DNA from 4 places in the Ochrobactrum sp. A-1 genome. Region 2 is predicted to be linked to each of the others. Evidence: predicted binding sites of a transcription regulator. Region 2 holds the regulator's gene; each other region holds the start of a gene.

Region 1 (4,176 bases), 140 kb from region 2:
CATAGTGTTGCCGGACCATCGGCCTTGATCGGCGCGTCGAATTTCTTTGAACTGGCCGTCGCTGCCGCAATCAGCCTTTTTGGATTTTCATCCGGCGCGGCCCTTGCCACTGTGGTCGGCGTTCTGGTGGAGGTACCAGTCATGCTTTCTGTTGTCTGGATCGTGAACCGCTCCAGAGACTGGTATGAACGCGGCACTGATCAAAAGCCCGCAACACAGACAGGAAACTCCCGATGACCGTCACTATTTTTCACAACCCAAAATGCGGCACCTCGCGCAATACGCTGGCAATGATCCGCGCCAGTGGCGAAGAGCCCATTATAGTCGAATATGTGCAAAATCCGCCCACGCGCGAACGTCTGGTCGGCCTGCTGGCGGCAATGAATCTGACGCCGCGCGAGCTGCTGCGTGAGAAAGGCACACCCTATGCCGAACTCGGCCTGTCCGATACGAAATGGACCGATGATGAACTGATCGATTTCATGATGGCTCATCCAGTCCTGATCAACCGGCCCATCGTCGAAACGCCGCGCGGCACCAGGCTTTGCCGCCCATCCGAACGGGTTCTAGATATTCTGGAAAACCCGGTCGCATCATTCACCAAAGAAGACGGCGAGTTGGTCAAATTCGGGGAGAGGACATGACTGACGCAGACTTGCCGAATCTGGACCGGAGATCCTTTCATCTACCGGATAATGATGCTCTTCGCGTATCTTTCCCAGAGCACAAGCCTCGTATTCTGCTGCTCTACGGATCGTTGCGCGACCGCTCCTATAGCCGTTTCCTGACGCAGGAGGCCCAGCGATTGCTTGATGCGATGGGCGCGGAAACACGTATCTTTCATGCCAATGGACTACCCTTGCCGGATGACGGCGCACCAAGCCACCCCAAGGTGCAGGAACTGCGTGAGGCCATGCTTTGGTCGGAGGGACAAGTCTGGACCAGCCCTGAACGCCATGGCGCGATGAGTGCTGTTATGAAATCGCAGATCGACTGGATTCCCCTGCCCGGCGGTGCAGTACGTCCAACTCAAGGGCGGACACTGGCCCTGATGCAAGTTTCCGGTGGTTCGCAAAGCTTCAATGCGGTCAATCAGATGCGTATTCTGGGTCGCTGGATGCGGATGATTACCATTCCCAACCAGTCATCGGTTGCCAAGGCCTGGCAGGAATTCGATGATGCAGGCCGTATGAAACCCTCATCCTTCTATGATCGTGTGGTGGATGTCATGGAAGAACTGATGAAGTTTACCGTGATGACGCGTGGCATTTCAGGCCACCTGACAAACCGCTACAGCGAACGGAAAGAAGCCGCAGCACAGCTTGAAAAGCGCGTTTCGCTACAGTCGATCTGACATTCGGGCCATCTGACATTGATAAGTCACTCGCAGGTGCGAAACCAAGCCTTTCTGGCGATCCAAATAGCATCATATAAATACAAACTAACAGAAAAGGCGCTGTAAAACAGCGCCTTATCACATTTAACTTATAAACTGGATTACGTCGGTCCTCAGAACGGAATTTCGTCGTCCAGATCGCGTGAAAAGCCACCGCCGCTGCCGCCGCCCGAAGACGGGCCGGACGAGCCGAAGTCACCGCCACCGCCAGAATAGTCAGACATCTGGTTGCGATTGCCGCCACCGCCGAACGAACGGCCCTCACCGCCGCCTTCACCACGGCTGTCGAGCATCTGCAGTTCACCACGGAACTTCTGCAGCACGACTTCCGTCGAGTAACGGTCATTGCCGTTCTGATCCTGCCATTTGCGGGTCTGAAGTGCGCCTTCGATATAAACCTTGGCGCCCTTCTTCAGATATTGTTCCGCGACCTTGGCAAGGTTCTCATTGAAAATAACGACGCTGTGCCATTCGGTGCGATCCTTGCGTTCGCCGGTCTGGCGATCACGCCAGCTTTCCGACGTTGCAATACGCAGATTGGCAACCACATCGCCCGAATTCAGGCGACGAATTTCCGGATCGGCACCAAGATTGCCGACCAGAATGACTTTGTTGACGCTACCAGCCATCGAAAAATTACTCCGGGTCTTGCCTGCACACTCTTTCCGTACGGCTTCGCACAGACAAGAGGCACGTTCCAAATGAAAGATCAGGCGCAACGATGCGCCATCACCAGAAACTCATATGTTCACCTTACAGGACTGGCTCAATGAGCGCTCAATCCAGGGCGGTGAATTTGTCAATGTCCACAGAGTTTATGTTCTTGTTTTGTTCAAAATGCAACCTTCCGACATTAAAAAGTCACACGTTCGCCACAAATTTCCGTGGGTTTTTGCACCGTTTCCTGTGCTGCAAATGCAGTTTGGCTCATTTCAGGGCCTGAAACTGCATCTGCCTTAATTTCAAAACGGCCTCCCCGGTCATCCTCATGAAGCCATGATGACCGCGCTTCGCAAACCGCATCAGCTTCCAAGGAAAAGCCCTGCCGCTCACTGTATCTTTGGCGCGCAGGGCTTGGGGGTTGAGCAATGCTCATGTGTCGACATTAATTCGTCGGCAGGTCTTTTCGGATCACAAAGGCGCACGGCCATTTGCATTCCGCGCAAATTCAAATTGTCGGCAATCACACTTTCGATCAACGAGGCATCATTCCTTGCGAAAAGATGCTGCCGCAACCGAAACGGATTGTGCTTTCATCTCTGTGAAAGCTAGGCACTGTAGTCAGGTGGACTCATGCTCCTTTACCTCCCTACTGGGTCTCCCCGCCTCCTGCGGACCTCTTGCCGATGCCGTGTCATCCCACCGCGGCACCTCTCCGCTATCAGCGAGTTAGGGTAGTCTGCTCCTGTCAGGAGTGACAGTCAACGCTCTTGCGTTCACATTTCGTATCGCCTATCAGAAGGCTGGTTGTTCGATATTTGTTCTAATGATAAGAGTGCACCGATGAATGACCGGAGCCCCCTTCTTATTGGAGGGTTTCACCCCATATTAGGTACCGGCGCGACGTGTTTCACCATTCGGCGCCCGTTTATCCATGGCATCATGAGCAGGCAGGACGCGGAATGAGCGATCAGAAATTCATTTCCATACGTGGCGCGCGCGAACACAATCTGAAAAATGTCGATCTCGATCTGCCTCGCGACAAGCTGATCGTGATGACGGGGCTTTCCGGCTCGGGCAAATCCTCGCTTGCCTTCGATACGATCTATGCGGAAGGCCAGCGCCGCTACGTCGAAAGCCTTTCGGCCTATGCGCGCCAGTTCCTCGAAATGATGCAGAAGCCGGATGTCGACCAGATCGACGGCCTGTCGCCCGCCATTTCCATCGAGCAGAAGACGACGAGCCGCAATCCGCGTTCGACGGTCGGCACTGTCACCGAAATTTACGACTATATGCGCCTGCTCTTTGCTCGCGTGGGCGTGCCCTATTCGCCGGCGACCGGCCTTCCCATCGAAAGCCAGACGGTCAGCCAGATGGTTGATCGCGTCATGGCGCTGGAAGAAGGCACGCGCCTCTATATCCTTGCGCCCATCGTTCGCGGCCGCAAGGGCGAGTACAAGAAGGAACTGGCGGAACTGCAAAAGAAGGGCTTTCAGCGCGTCAAGGTAGACGGCACCTTCTATGAAATTGCCGATGTTCCGGCGCTCGACAAAAAGTACAAGCACGATATCGATGTCGTGGTCGATCGCGTCGTGGTGCGCGCTGACCTTTCGACCCGCCTCGCCGACAGCCTTGAAACCTGCCTCAAGCTTGCCGAGGGTCTGGCGGTTGCCGAGTTTGCCGACAAGCCTCTGCCACCCGAAGAAACGGCGGAAGGCGGTGCTGCCAACAAGTCCGCCAACGAAACGCATGAGCGGATTCTTTTCTCGGAAAAATTTGCCTGCCCGGTTTCCGGTTTCACCATTCCTGAAATCGAGCCCCGCCTGTTCTCGTTCAACAACCCGTTCGGCGCCTGCCCGACCTGTGATGGTCTCGGCACGCAGCAGGCCATCGATCCGAACCTGATCGTTCCCGACGAAACGGCAGTGTTGAAGGACGGCGCGATTGCCCCATGGGCACGGTCTTCGTCGCCCTATTACAATCAGACGCTGGAAGCGCTTGGCAAAGCCTATGGCTTCAAGATTGGCGCACGATGGGTCGATCTTTCGGAAGAAGCCCAGCAGGCCATTCTTTATGGCACCAAGGGCAAGGAAATCACCTTCCAGTATGATGACGGCCTG
Region 2 (4,176 bases):
CCGTTCGGCTTGGTAGGAAATGTCCTCGCTGAGCCCGTAATAGCTCTTCTCGTAATGCCGTTTGCCGTCTTCGGCCTTGTGTTGATGCCATTGCAACTGGACTGGGTGCCTTTGCAGATAATGGGCTGGGGTATCTTCGCTGTCAGACACATTGCCTCTTTTGTTGCGGCGTGGTCCCCCGATGGCAATCCCGGCGCCATGCCTGCACTCACTCTCGTTTTCTGGACCATTGCGCTTGTTCTGGCTGTTGTTCTGTCGACGAGATTGAAGGTGTTGGCGCTGCCCTTCATCGTTCTTGGGTTCGCTGCTTTCGTCAGGGAACCTTTTCCCGACATCGTGATATCAGAAGATGCCAAACTGGTTGGAGTCCGACTGGCTGATGGGAGATTTGCAGTCAATCGGAGCCGTCCGTCGCAATTTACAGTCGATAATTGGAAAACAGCATATCTGGTCGAAGAATTCATTGCACCGCCATCGGGTAAAAACAGAAAACGAACCGATGCGGACGGGTTCGAATGTGAAGATGGATTGTGCACGATCAACTTGCGCGATGGCCACACACTGGCCTACACAGCAGATATCGCAATGCAAGAGACCGCCTGCAACATCGGCGATGTGGTCATTCTCGCTGTTCCTGGCAAGGAATCTTCGTGCGGGCGCTCAACAACTCTGAGCATCAGTAAACGCGATCTGGCGCTAAAGGGATCTGTGGAGATAAGACTCGGAAAAACAGAAGAACAAAACCGAACTCATCAGGCCTTATCCTTAATTTCTCCCAAAACAACGAAAGCTGAGGCGGCGTCGCCAACATCTGAACTGCAACAGGACAGCCGGATAACATTTGCTGTCGATACACCGAGCCGTCCCTGGCATTTGCATCGCATCCATTCACGTCCGGCACGCGGTTTAGCGGAACGCGAGTACAAACCAAAATCCCGTTCTGCCCAAAATGCAGCAAGCTGTTCATCAGACGCCAATGATGATGCAAATCGCTGCGAATGATCCCAGAAGGCTCCCGGCTAAAAGGGAACTTTGGATACGTCCTATCTCTTTGCTTTACGCATTTTCCAGCGCAAAGCCGTTTCTCTTTTTGCCGGAAACATCTTAATAGCGGCGGATCAGGCCAACGAGCTTGCCTTGAACGCGCACTCGGTCGGGGCCGAAGATTCGTGTCTCATAGGCAGGGTTGGCTGCTTCGAGCGCGATGGATGCACCCTTACGACGAAAGCGCTTCAACGTGGCTTCTTCGTCATCGACGAGAGCGACGACGATTTCACCAGGATTTGCGGATTCGCCACGCTTGATGATGACTGTGTCTCCATCGAAAATTCCGGCATCGATCATTGAATCGCCTCTGACCTCGAGAGCGTAATGCTCACCCGCACCAATCATTTCTGGTGGAAGGCTGAGGGAATGGGTCTGATTCTGGATGGCTGAAATCGGCACACCAGCAGCAATTCGCCCCATGACCGGCACGGAAACAGTTGCGGACGTGTCGTCATTCGTGGCCACAGGGGCAGGGCGCAACGGTGGAGGCGACGGCGCTTTGCCAAGGCTGCCTTCGATAACGCTAGGAGCGAACTTCTTTTGTGCATTGAGCCCTGGAGCAATAGAATCCGGCAGGCGCAGGACCTCAAGCGCACGTGCTCGGTTCGGCAAACGACGGATGAAGCCACGTTCCTCCAGAGCGGTGATCAGACGATGGATACCCGATTTTGAAGCCAGATCGAGCGCTTCCTTCATTTCATCGAAAGACGGGGGAATGCCCGTTTCTTTTAGACGTTCATGAATGAACAGCAGAAGCTCGTGCTGTTTACGGGTTAACATGCGCGACACCCTCCCGGCCAAGAATCGAGAAAAACAAAACCAGAACGAACACTATATGTTCCAGTCTTGTTCTGCAATGGTTTTAAAATCATTAACGCTTGAGCCGAGAGCGAACGGAATGCCATGCTTGCAGAGCTTTATTTGCAAGTCAGGGCAATGTGAAGTTAAAATAATTTATAATTTACAATAGATTATATGTTGTTCTTCATGCATTATCGAGGTCGAACGTTGTGTCAAATCTATAGCATGAGGACACGGCAATCGTCGCCGACCGCAGCTTCTGGGGCGTTCTCATCCCTGATGAGAAGTGCTTTCGAGCCGACGAGAGCCGAAAGCATAGACGAATCCTGGATTGGAAATGGCTTTGCTATCAGAGTTCCATCCGGGGTTGATTCGATTGTAGCTCGGATATAATCGCGGCGGTGGTCATTCGCAGGTAGGGTAGCGCCCAGCTTTGCGGTCCGGATATCGGCATCGAGGCTGGTTCCGGCAAGCTTGGCGACAAGCGGACGGAGAAAGACAAGGCTACAGACGAGACTCGAAACGGGATTGCCTGGCAAGCCTATGACATGCACAATTTTGCCGTTCACACTGATGCGTCCGTACATCAGGGGTTTGCCCGGCCTCATGGCTATCTTCCAAAAATCGAGATTGACCCCCAATTTCTGAAGCGCACCATGCACAAAATCCCGGTCACCGACGGACGCGCCGCCAATCGTAACCAGAATGTCGATGCCACTTTGCAGGCTGTCTGCTATTGCCTGTTCGATCTTGGCAGGATCGTCCGGAATAATCCCCTTATCTTCAGGGCTGCCGCCCGCTCGCCTTATGATTTCAGCGATTCCGACACTGTTTGACGCAACAATCTGGTCTTTTCCGGGTGTTTCACCCGGCGCGACAAGCTCATCACCGGTCGCGACGATTGCTACCTTGGGTTTTTGGAATACGTCGATTTTCGCGTGTCCGCTTGCAGCGGCGAGCGACAGGGCAGCGGCATCCAACTCACGTCCGCTCGAAATGACGATATTACCAGGCGAAAAGTCGAGCCCCGCGCGGCGTATATGCCGTCCCGGCTCTATTCCTTCGTGAACAGTGAGCCGGTTACCCAAACGCTCGGTGTGTTCCTGAATGACAATTGTGTCTGTGCCTTTGGGCAGTGGCGCGCCGGTGAAAATGCGAACCGCCTGTCCGATCCCCAATTTGCCCTCGAAGCGGTTGCCCGCCGCCGATTCACCGATGATGTCGAAATCAACTGGATAAGAGATGTTGTCCGGTGCGATCAGGGCGTAACCATCCATTGCCGACCCGTCGAAAGGCGGCTGGAGAAAATGCGCCAGCACAGGTGTTGCAACCACGCGCCCGCCCGCATCGGACAAGGTGACTTGCTCTTTGCCGTGCGGTTCCGCAGATTTCAGGATGCGGGCCAGTGCTTCATCGACCGGGAGAAGGGACATGGTGTTTCCTCTCGAACTGAATTGTGGACCCGTTTAGAGCATAAAACCTGTCTGGAAGAATTGATCCAGAACAAGGTTCAGCGATTATGCCGTCCAGTCACCTGATTTGCCGCCGCTTTTTTCGGTAACGCGGATGCCGCCGATCTCCATATGTTTGTCGACGGCTTTGGCCATGTCATAGATGGTAAGACACGTTACGGAAACGGCAGTGAGGGCTTCCATTTCCACGCCAGTGCGTCCTTTGAGCTTGGCGAGTGCGCGAACGCGCAAACCGGGTAGTGCCTGATCCGGTTCGATTTCGACAGCGACTTTGGTCAGCATAAGCGGATGGCAGAGGGGAATCAGGTCGGCGGTCTTTTTTGCCGCCATGATGCCTGCCAGACGCGCAGCGCCAATGACGTCACCCTTCGCGGCATTGCCTTCCAGAATGATCGCCAGCGTTTCCGGCTTCATTCTGACTGATCCTTCGGCTGTGGCTTGGCGTTCGGTTTCATCCTTCGCCCCAACATCCACCATATTGGCAGCACCAGTCTGGTCGATATGGGTGAGCTTGGACGTCATCGGTCAGGCCTTGCCGGTCAGGAGTTCACGGGTAGCCGCAGTGACATCTTCCCGGCGCATCAGGCTCTCGCCGATGAGGAAGGTCCCGATTCCGGATTTTTCCAAACGCAGGCAATCTTCGTGTGTGAATATGCCGCTTTCACCAACCAGAACACGATCGGAAGGTGCCATTCTCGACAGGCGTTCCGACACGGCGAGATCAACCTCAAACGTACGCAAATTGCGATTGTTGACGCCGAGCAGACGCGACGAAAGCTTCAGTGCGCGTTCCATCTCGGTTTCGTCGTGAACTTCGATGAGTGCATCCATGCCAAGATCGAACGCGGTTTCTTCC
Region 3 (4,176 bases), on a different contig from region 2:
AAGGCTGAATGCCGTGCGGCAGACCAAAACTCAAGTCACCGAGCCCCGCGGCTGTTCCGAAAATCATGGCGACCCCGGCGAACATCCAGCCACCAACACCCGCATAGAACTGCATGACAAGCGGGCTTTCCTTGGCACCGTATTTGCGATTCAGGATCAGGTAGATTGCGAAGGTTACAGCTGTCGCCAACGGCAGAAGCGAAACAGCACCGAAAATCTCGAAACTCGGCTGGATCACGATCATCGTGCCGATAAGACCGATGCCGACTGCGCTAAACCTTCTCCAGCCTACCTTCTCCTTGAGGAAAATTGCCGAAAAGAGCGTCAGAATAAGCGGTTCGGCGAAGAAGACGGCCATCGCATCGGCCAGCGGCATATATTTGACCGCCGTGAAGAAGCAGAGCCCACCGAACCCCATCAATGCGCCGCGGATGAGATTTCCCGCCAGATATTGTGTTCGCAGTGCAGCGAAACCACCGACAATTAGCAGGATAAAGAACATCAGCCAGCACTGAATGAAAAAACGCATGAACGTGACAGTGGCCGGAGGCATGTTGTCCACCATGGCGAGCCATTTGCCGATGGCGTCCATCAGTGGCAGCAAAAGCACCGAGAGCACCATGATCGCCATGCCCTTTACGTGCGCTTCCATGCCACTTGTCGCGCTGTTTTGCATTTCAAACTCTCGGTATTCTGAATATTCCCCGCTATCGCTCTATGCGAACTGTGATAGCGTTTCCATCCAATTTGATCCGAAATGTCCCACTTGTTTGACTTTCGCCTTCTTTCTGGTGCAAATCATTTCGGTTCTGAACAAAACCCTTTGAAAAAGCAGTGTGAAAATGGAACGTAAGGCGAACTTTGTTCGCCTTTCGCGAGCGCACATGGCATCATTCAGGTGATTCGCGAACAGTATTTTCCGGTCGATGGCGAGCAAGCTCGACACAGACCTCCTGAAATTCAGATAGAGAGCTTTTCGGAACAAATGGACGATAGCAACGATCTCTTCTCGAGAGTGGTCAACAATGCCCGGGCCCGAGAACGGGAACAAGAACAGGGACGCCAGGGGGAAAAACCTGTGGCACCACAGCCTGTTGCGCAGCCAGTGGCAGCGCCGTCGCTCTCTGTTCCAAAGCAGGTGACGACCAAGGCGCCACCTGCTTCATCGGCAGGCGACGACTATAATGCATCATCTATCCGTGTTCTGGAAGGACTGGAGCCGGTTCGCCTGCGTCCCGGCATGTATATCGGCGGCACAGACGAAAAGGCACTGCATCATCTCTTCGCCGAAGTCATCGACAACTCGATGGACGAAGCTGTCGCAGGGCATGCCAATTTCATCGAAGTGAGCTTCGATGCCGACGGGTTTGTAACGGTTTCGGACAATGGACGCGGCATTCCTGTTGATGAACATCCCCAGGTTCCCGGAAAGTCCACGCTCGAAGTCATCATGACCAAACTGCATGCGGGCGGCAAGTTCGACGGCAAGGCCTATGAAACATCAGGCGGCTTGCACGGCGTCGGTGTTTCGGTGGTGAATGCCCTTTCCGACGTGCTGGAAGTGGAAGTCGCACGCAATCGCCGTCTTTATCGCCAGCGCTTCTCACGCGGTATCCCACAAGGCGGGCTGGAAGAGCTCGGTGAAGTGCACAATCGTCGCGGTACCCGCGTTCGCTTCCATCCCGATCCTGATATTTTCGGCAAGACGGCGCAGTTCGATCCGCACCGTCTTTATCGCATGGCACGATCGAAGGCTTATCTGTTCGGCGGGGTTGAAATCCGCTGGAACTGCGATCCTGCCCTGCTCGACCCGAAGAAGGAAACGCCTGAAAAGGCCGTGTTCCACTTCCCCGGCGGCCTGAAGGATTATCTTGAGGCATCGCTCGGCAAGGAACATCAGGTCACGCGTGAGGTTTTCGCAGGCAAAACCGAAAAGCAGGGTGGCCATGGCGCTGTCGAATGGGCAGTTTCGTGGTTTGGTGGGGACGGTTTCGTCCACTCCTATTGCAACACCATCCCGACTGGCGATGGCGGCACGCATGAAGCGGGTTTGCGTATTGCCCTGACGCGAGGGCTGAAAGCCTATGCGGAACTAACCAACAACAAGCGCGCTTCGATCATCACCACCGATGACGTGATGGTGTCAGCCGCAGGGATGCTGTCGGTTTTCATTCGCGAACCGGAGTTTGTCGGTCAAACCAAGGACAAGCTTGCCACCGTCGAAGCACAACGCATCGTGGAGAATGCGATCCGTGATCCGTTCGATCACTGGCTTGCCGCCTCTCCGCAGGAAGCATCTCGCCTTCTGGACTGGGTGATCGACCGCGCCGACGAGCGCTTACGCCGCCGTCAGGAAAAGGAAACCGTTCGCAAAAGCGCGACACGCAAACTGCGCCTGCCCGGCAAACTGGCTGACTGCACGCAGAACGCAGCGGCCGGTGCAGAACTGTTCATCGTCGAAGGCGACTCGGCAGGTGGTTCGGCGAAACAGGCGCGTAACCGTGCCAATCAGGCCATTCTGCCATTGCGCGGCAAGATTTTGAACGTTGCTAGCGCCGGACGCGAAAAACTGACGGCAAACCAGCAGATTGCTGATCTGGTTCAGGCTCTCGGCTCCGGTACACGTAAGAACTATCGAGAAGACGACCTGCGCTATGACCGCGTCATCGTCATGACCGATGCCGACGTCGATGGTGCACATATCGCATCACTGCTCATCACATTCTTCTATCAGGAAATGCCCGATTTGATCCGTAACGGTCATCTTTATCTGGCAGTTCCTCCGCTTTTCCGCTTGAGCCAAGGCGGAAAAGTCGCTTATGCGCGTGATGAAGCACATAAGGACGAGCTTCTGCGGACCGTGTTCACCGGGCGTGGCAAAGTGGAAATCGGTCGTTTCAAAGGCCTTGGCGAAATGCGCGCCGAACAGCTCAAAGAGACGACCATGGACCCAAGGAAGCGCACGCTTCTGCGTGTTCAGGTGGATGAAGAATATGTCGATGAAACCCGCAATACTGTTGATGAATTGATGGGCACCAAGCCGGAGGCCCGTTTCCGTTTCATTCAGGACCGTGCAGCTTTTGTCGAAGAATTGGATATCTAAAGCATCTCCAGCAAAAGCGCGAAGCGGTTTTGCGTAGGATAATGCGACAAAACAAATAATTAGAGCGCGTCCTGAAAAGTCGGACCGGTTTTCGGAACGAGATGCGCTTAAAAACAAGAAGATAGAGCATTTTCGGCAAGCCACGAAATGTGTCTGAAAATGCAGACCGGATGAACGGCAGTTCGCAAGCGCGACGCCGTTCATTTTCTTTTTCAATAAAGCTAATTAAGCCACTGATAAAAGAAAGCTTCAGGCTTTCACGTCGATGCCCAACTTGGCTTCAATCTCCTCAATCGACTCTTTGACAAAGAAGGTCTGATCCGTACTCAGCGTCACAATGCGCGTACCGGTTCCATAAGCGTTATAAGAAAGAACGTGATTGAAATTCACGGCGAGCTTTTCACCATTCACTTCCGTCAGCATGATCCACATCGCTTGCCCTCCTCCTGATGTTGTCCACTCCAAGGAAGGATAGGCGCGGTAGACCATTCGGCAACGGTTGCGCGGAGCTGGCCTTCAAAGATCGGCGCGCATTCTGACTTTCTCGACAGTCCTTCCGAAACTCTCCGACCACTCGCCCCCTTGCCAGTTTATCTGGAAACCGGCCTTTTTATAAAGATTGATCGCAGGCAGATTATCCGCATGTGTGCCAATCAGTGCTACATCAAAACCATCAAGCAGAATTTGCGCCATCAGGGTATCAAGAAGCTGCCTGCCAATTCCCTGCCCATGATACCGTGGATCGACCCATAAATCGGAAATGTAATTGCTTTGGGGCACCCTGGCGCTCCAGCCTGCAAGTGCTCCGGCCCTTTCGGCAGCCCAAACACCGTCCGCATTTTCTTGGAGATCGCCCTGGAACTTGGCTTCCAACGCTTTTTGGCTTTCCGCGCTCAGTTCAATATCGCGAGCCGCAATACGCCAGGCCCTGACCGCTAATGCGGACATAGAAACAAATTCGCCGGGGAAACCCCGGCGAATAAAAAGTTCGGTTTCTACCACCACTTTGCCGGAGAAAACCGTCCGGCAGCCTGTTCAATAGCGTGAGCTGCCTGGAACAAAGTTTCTTCCTC
Region 4 (4,176 bases), on a different contig from region 2:
CGCAATCTCCGTCAGGCGTGCGGCAAAATCCGGTCTGTCTTCGTCAGGCGGAAAGACCGCGATCTGGAACTGCCGGGCGCGAAACAGCAGGTCGCTCCATTCGAGATGGCATTCGCCCTTGATGGCGGCGCGCTGTTTGCCCTCCGTCAGCAGGCGGCACAATTGCCCATAGGCGGCGCGATCACGCGGATAGACGACCATATCCGGCGTGTCGTCGGTGAAGGACAGGCGGCAGCCGATGAAAAGGCGGAAATCGCTCTTGTCGCGAAAATCCTTCCATGCCGCATGGGCCCGTACCACACCGGCCAGCGTGTTGCGGTCGGCGATGCCGATGCCGGACAGGCCAAGCTCATGCGCACGCTCTACCAGTTCCTGCGGATGCGACGCGCCGCAAAGGAAGGAAAAATTGCTGGCAGCAGCCATTTCAAAGTAACGGGTCATCACGCGAATAGTCCGTGTAAAAACCAGCGCGGGTGATTGGCGCCGTCATAAAGTCCCTCGCGAAAAATCCAGAAGCGTTGGCCGGTCTCGTCCTCCACCCGGTAATAATCGCGCAGTTCCGGCACATCCTGACCGATTGCGAGCCACCATTCCGGCTCGATCCGTTCCGGCCCTTCGGCAAGACGTACATGATGACGCACCCGTCGCCACAGGAAGAACGAAGGCGGACTGTCGGGCACTTCCGCCACGCTTTCGATCAACTGCGGCGGGCGAAACAGTTTTATGGGGCGTGCTGGCGGGTCGCCCGGCAGTTCCGCCTGGCTGCGATAATCGGCTTCGGTTTTTCGCGACCCATGCAAGGCAGGGACGAGGCCGAAAGCGCGCTCCGGCATATGCGTGTTGCGCGAAAAGGAAACGAGAACGCGGTTCTGTCCAAGCCGCGCCGAAAGCCGGTCGACAAGCTGGCCAAACCCCGCTTCATCCTCTTCATGCTGGTCGAGCCCCGTCTGGCGCTGGGCGATTGGCGCGCTGCGCAGCGCTGCCAGCCGGATCATGTCGAAGCCGAACCCGGCATCGAGCGGGTCTGTCAGGGCGTTGAGCCTTTCACGCGCAAGGCGCAGGAAAACCTTGTCGCTGCGCAAGGGCTGGCCGGTTTCGATGTGGATATGACGCACTTCGCCATCGACACGGAAGAAGGAGGCCTCAATCAGAAGTACGCCTTTGCCCTCCGGTTCAAGCTGCGCAAAAAGCGCCTGCGCCAGTTCCTGCAAGATACGTTCGACCAGTTCCATCACTGTTACCGGCTCTGACAGGCGGCGCTCGACGGTACTGAGCGGCATGATGCGCAAGGGGGAAATCGGCGCGCGCTCCTGCCGCGCCAGCCGGTCGAGCCTGGTGGCAAGATCGGTGCCGAAACGGGCGGTGAGGGCGGCGCGCGGAAGCCCCATCACATCGCCGATGCGTTTCAATCCGGCGCGCTTGAGGCCGGTTTCGGCAGCTTGCGTCAGTTCAAGCGCAGAGAGCGGCAGGCGGGGGAGCAACCGGTCGGCCTCTGTCCTGCTGAAGACACCGCCCTTCGTTCCCCGTGCCAGAAGCCGCGCGGCAAAACTGTTATCGGCAATCGCCGCCTGTACGCCAAGTCTGGCCCGTTCCAGACGCCGGATTGCATCGGCACGCATGGCGTCGAGCCCGCCAAAAAGATGCGCGCAGCCGGTTATGTCGAGCATCAGCCCATGCGGCTCATCGAAGGCGACAAGCGGCGTGTAGCGCTCGCACCAATGGGCAAGACGCTTGAGCAATGCCGCATCATGTTCCGGTGCTGCGGCTGCCACTTCAAGCCTTTCCACGCGGGCGCGCGCATCCGTCAGCGCCATGCCGGGAAAAAGGCCAAGCTTTGCCGCTGTCGCATCCACCGCCGTCAGCCGCAGTGCATTGGCCGTGCGCTCGGTCACCACCAAAGGCAGGCGCTCCTTGCCGTCAGGCGGAGCGCTGATGCGAAGCCGGTCGGTCGGTAGAAACGGAAACCAGAGGGCGAGAAACAGACGTTCTGTCATCCCGTTCTCTTGCATCAAATTCAAGGGTTTCATTGTTCCATTCCATGATCCATTGCCCGCATGTGCCGTGGCGATTGCGCTCCAGAACCGCAGAAAAAACAGGCTTGCCGGGTGCGTTTGCTCCGCTTGAACGGGATGGCGCGGGCGCCACTCGCCAGCGGCTGACGGCAGCGCTTTGCACGCCTGTCCGGTGGCTCCTGAGCAGGATGACGGGCAGTTGCGCGGTTTCGGTTGCCAGAAGCAGACGCCGCGAGGCGGTCAGGTCGAGGCATTTCGGCTGGCCTGTCACCGAGGCGACGACACCGGAAACAAGATGCGAGGCCTTGCCGCCGCTTCCGGCTTCCAGCGCATCGTTTGCTGCCTTCAGGACATCCTGTGCAGTCGGGCAGCGCACGATCAGAAGTCGCGACGGGTCGATCCCGAAGGCATGAAGCCCCGGCGGATAAAGCCCGCCATATTCACTTGCGGCGCTTTCTTCCTCGATCCAGATGATCGGGCGGCGAGGTTCTGTAACACCTTCTGCTGCACGGGCGGCAAAAGCGAGCGCAAAGCCGGTCGCGGCCATATGCGCGCCGGGGTTTTCGGCAAAAACCTCATGCAGCGCATCGCCTGCAAGGCCATGCGGAAAGGCGGCATCGGCCCCGGCAAGGCCGAGCGTGAAACTGCGCGCCCGCCCGAAGCCCGTTTGTCCCTGATTTGCAAAACTGCCTTGCGGATCGTTGCCTTCAATGGTCGTAACCATGCGCCGCAGCGCCGCGATGTCGATGCCGCTCACGTCTAGATTCCATCTTTTGTTCTCTATATGTTCTAGTATTGAATCGAGCGAGGCAAGAGTCAAGCGGGATCAGAAATCAGTCCAGCGGACTGATTTCCTTGCGTAGGCGTTTCACACTTTCCGGGATACGCTCTATCATCGCGATAGCGGTTTTGGATCAGGCGGCTTCCCTGAAAGGCACGCCTGCCAGTTGCGCCAGATGGCCGGGAAGGTCGGTGCCAGCACCTGCCGCATTGATCGTGTCGAAATAATCATGCCAGCCGGTGGCGGTGATTCCGGCAATCAGCATGTCGAGAGCTGCTTCGTCCGGGAAACGCCAGATGGCGAAGAAACTCTGGTCGGGTGCAAAAGGCTTTGTCGCGTCGACGGGACCCAATGCCAAAGCCTCGATACCGAGCGCCGCAAGACCGCCCATACCCGCGCCGACTTTCTCAAAAAAGGCCTGCCTGCCTTCTGCATCGAGCGCGTGCCAGCTTGATTTCGGGGAATAAAGCTCGGCGAGGTAATAGGTCATGTCATATCCCTTAGGGTTTCATTGATCTTGAAGGAGCGACCGGCATCGGTGCGACTCCAGATGCGACGCAGCAAGGTGCTGAGAAGTTGCTGTTCGCCTGTCGAGAGGTCGCTCATCAGGCTTGCAATCCATGCGGTATGTTGTTCGAAAAGCTGTTGCGCCAGCAACGAACCTTCGGATGTCAGCCGGACAATCAGCTTGCGGCGGTCCTCGCTATCCGCGCGGCGCTTGAGGAAACCATCGCGCTCCAGCCCGTCCAGCAGGCCGGTGATGGTGGCGCGCGTTACGCCTGCGCGTTGTGAAAGCTCGTGCGGCGAGAGGCCGCCGGGCGCATTGTGCAGCAGAAACAGCAGGACGAACTTGCCCTCCGAAAGCTTGTGCGGTGCAAGCCGGTTGGCGCAATCCCGGTCAATGGCTGCAGCAAGTGACAAAACTTCAAAGCAGGCTTTCAGCGCGTCGGTGGACGAACTGTGCCGGCGTTCCATTTCACCCAGAAGGGCACGATGCTTTTGTTCGATTATTTCCATACGGCGGCATATAATATGGCACCATACTAAATGCAAGCGGGTTTGAATGTTCAAGTGAAAATCGGGAGAGCTTGATCGATAGGTGTATGCGGTTTATATATGATCCATATATGAATCGTATGGTCTGGACAAAGCTATGGGTATCGTGAAAATCGGTGACGAATTGCATGAGGAACTGCGCAAGGCGAGTGACGTCATGTGCCGTTCGATCAATGCGCAGGCTGAATACTGGATGAAAATCGGTATGCTGGCGCAGGCCTATCCCGACCTGTCGTTCAACGAGATCGTGCAGATGCAGTTGCGCGCCGCACAGGTCGAATTGCCGGTTCTGGCGGTGCAATCGTCATGACCAAGACACTTGCCGAA

Evidence for each region. The regulator LexA, encoded in region 2, represses DNA repair genes until DNA is damaged. The targets are predictions, from matches to a motif close to TGTTCNNNNTGTGTTCNG.
Region 1: the regulator LexA is predicted to act here: its motif matches at 2,215-2,232, upstream of ssb (single-stranded DNA-binding protein).
Region 3: the regulator LexA is predicted to act here: its motif matches at 844-861, upstream of parE (DNA topoisomerase IV subunit B).
Region 4: the regulator LexA is predicted to act here: its motif matches at 2,787-2,804, upstream of MKS82_RS14360 (ImuA family protein).

The regions. Positions count from the first base shown of each region.
Region 1 is NZ_JAKVQC010000003.1:251,343-255,518, reverse strand. Features, by position in the region: gene arsB (ACR3 family arsenite efflux transporter) at 1-237, shown strand, start outside; gene arsC (arsenate reductase (glutaredoxin)) at 234-644, shown strand; gene arsH (arsenical resistance protein ArsH) at 641-1,354, shown strand; gene ssb (single-stranded DNA-binding protein) at 1,510-2,025, opposite strand; gene uvrA (excinuclease ABC subunit UvrA) at 3,019-4,176, shown strand, end outside.
Region 2 is NZ_JAKVQC010000003.1:109,761-113,936, forward strand. Features, by position in the region: gene MKS82_RS02095 (ComEC/Rec2 family competence protein) at 1-1,002, shown strand, start outside; gene lexA (transcriptional repressor LexA) at 1,105-1,827, opposite strand; gene MKS82_RS02105 (molybdopterin molybdotransferase MoeA) at 2,067-3,281, opposite strand; gene moaC (cyclic pyranopterin monophosphate synthase MoaC) at 3,366-3,842, opposite strand; gene trpC (indole-3-glycerol phosphate synthase TrpC) at 3,846-4,176, opposite strand, start outside.
Region 3 is NZ_JAKVQC010000007.1:458,069-462,244, forward strand. Features, by position in the region: gene MKS82_RS20085 (DMT family transporter) at 1-676, opposite strand, end outside; gene parE (DNA topoisomerase IV subunit B) at 986-3,103, shown strand; gene MKS82_RS20095 (flagellar FlbD family protein) at 3,353-3,535, opposite strand; gene MKS82_RS20100 (GNAT family N-acetyltransferase) at 3,620-4,105, opposite strand; gene gatA (Asp-tRNA(Asn)/Glu-tRNA(Gln) amidotransferase subunit GatA) at 4,099-4,176, opposite strand, start outside.
Region 4 is NZ_JAKVQC010000004.1:997,109-1,001,284, forward strand. Features, by position in the region: gene MKS82_RS14350 (error-prone DNA polymerase) at 1-441, opposite strand, end outside; gene MKS82_RS14355 (Y-family DNA polymerase) at 441-1,892, opposite strand; gene MKS82_RS14360 (ImuA family protein) at 1,918-2,769, opposite strand; gene MKS82_RS14365 (DUF6616 family protein) at 2,927-3,283, opposite strand; gene MKS82_RS14370 (MarR family winged helix-turn-helix transcriptional regulator) at 3,280-3,810, opposite strand; gene MKS82_RS14375 (ParD-like family protein) at 3,947-4,159, shown strand; gene map (type I methionyl aminopeptidase) at 4,156-4,176, shown strand, end outside.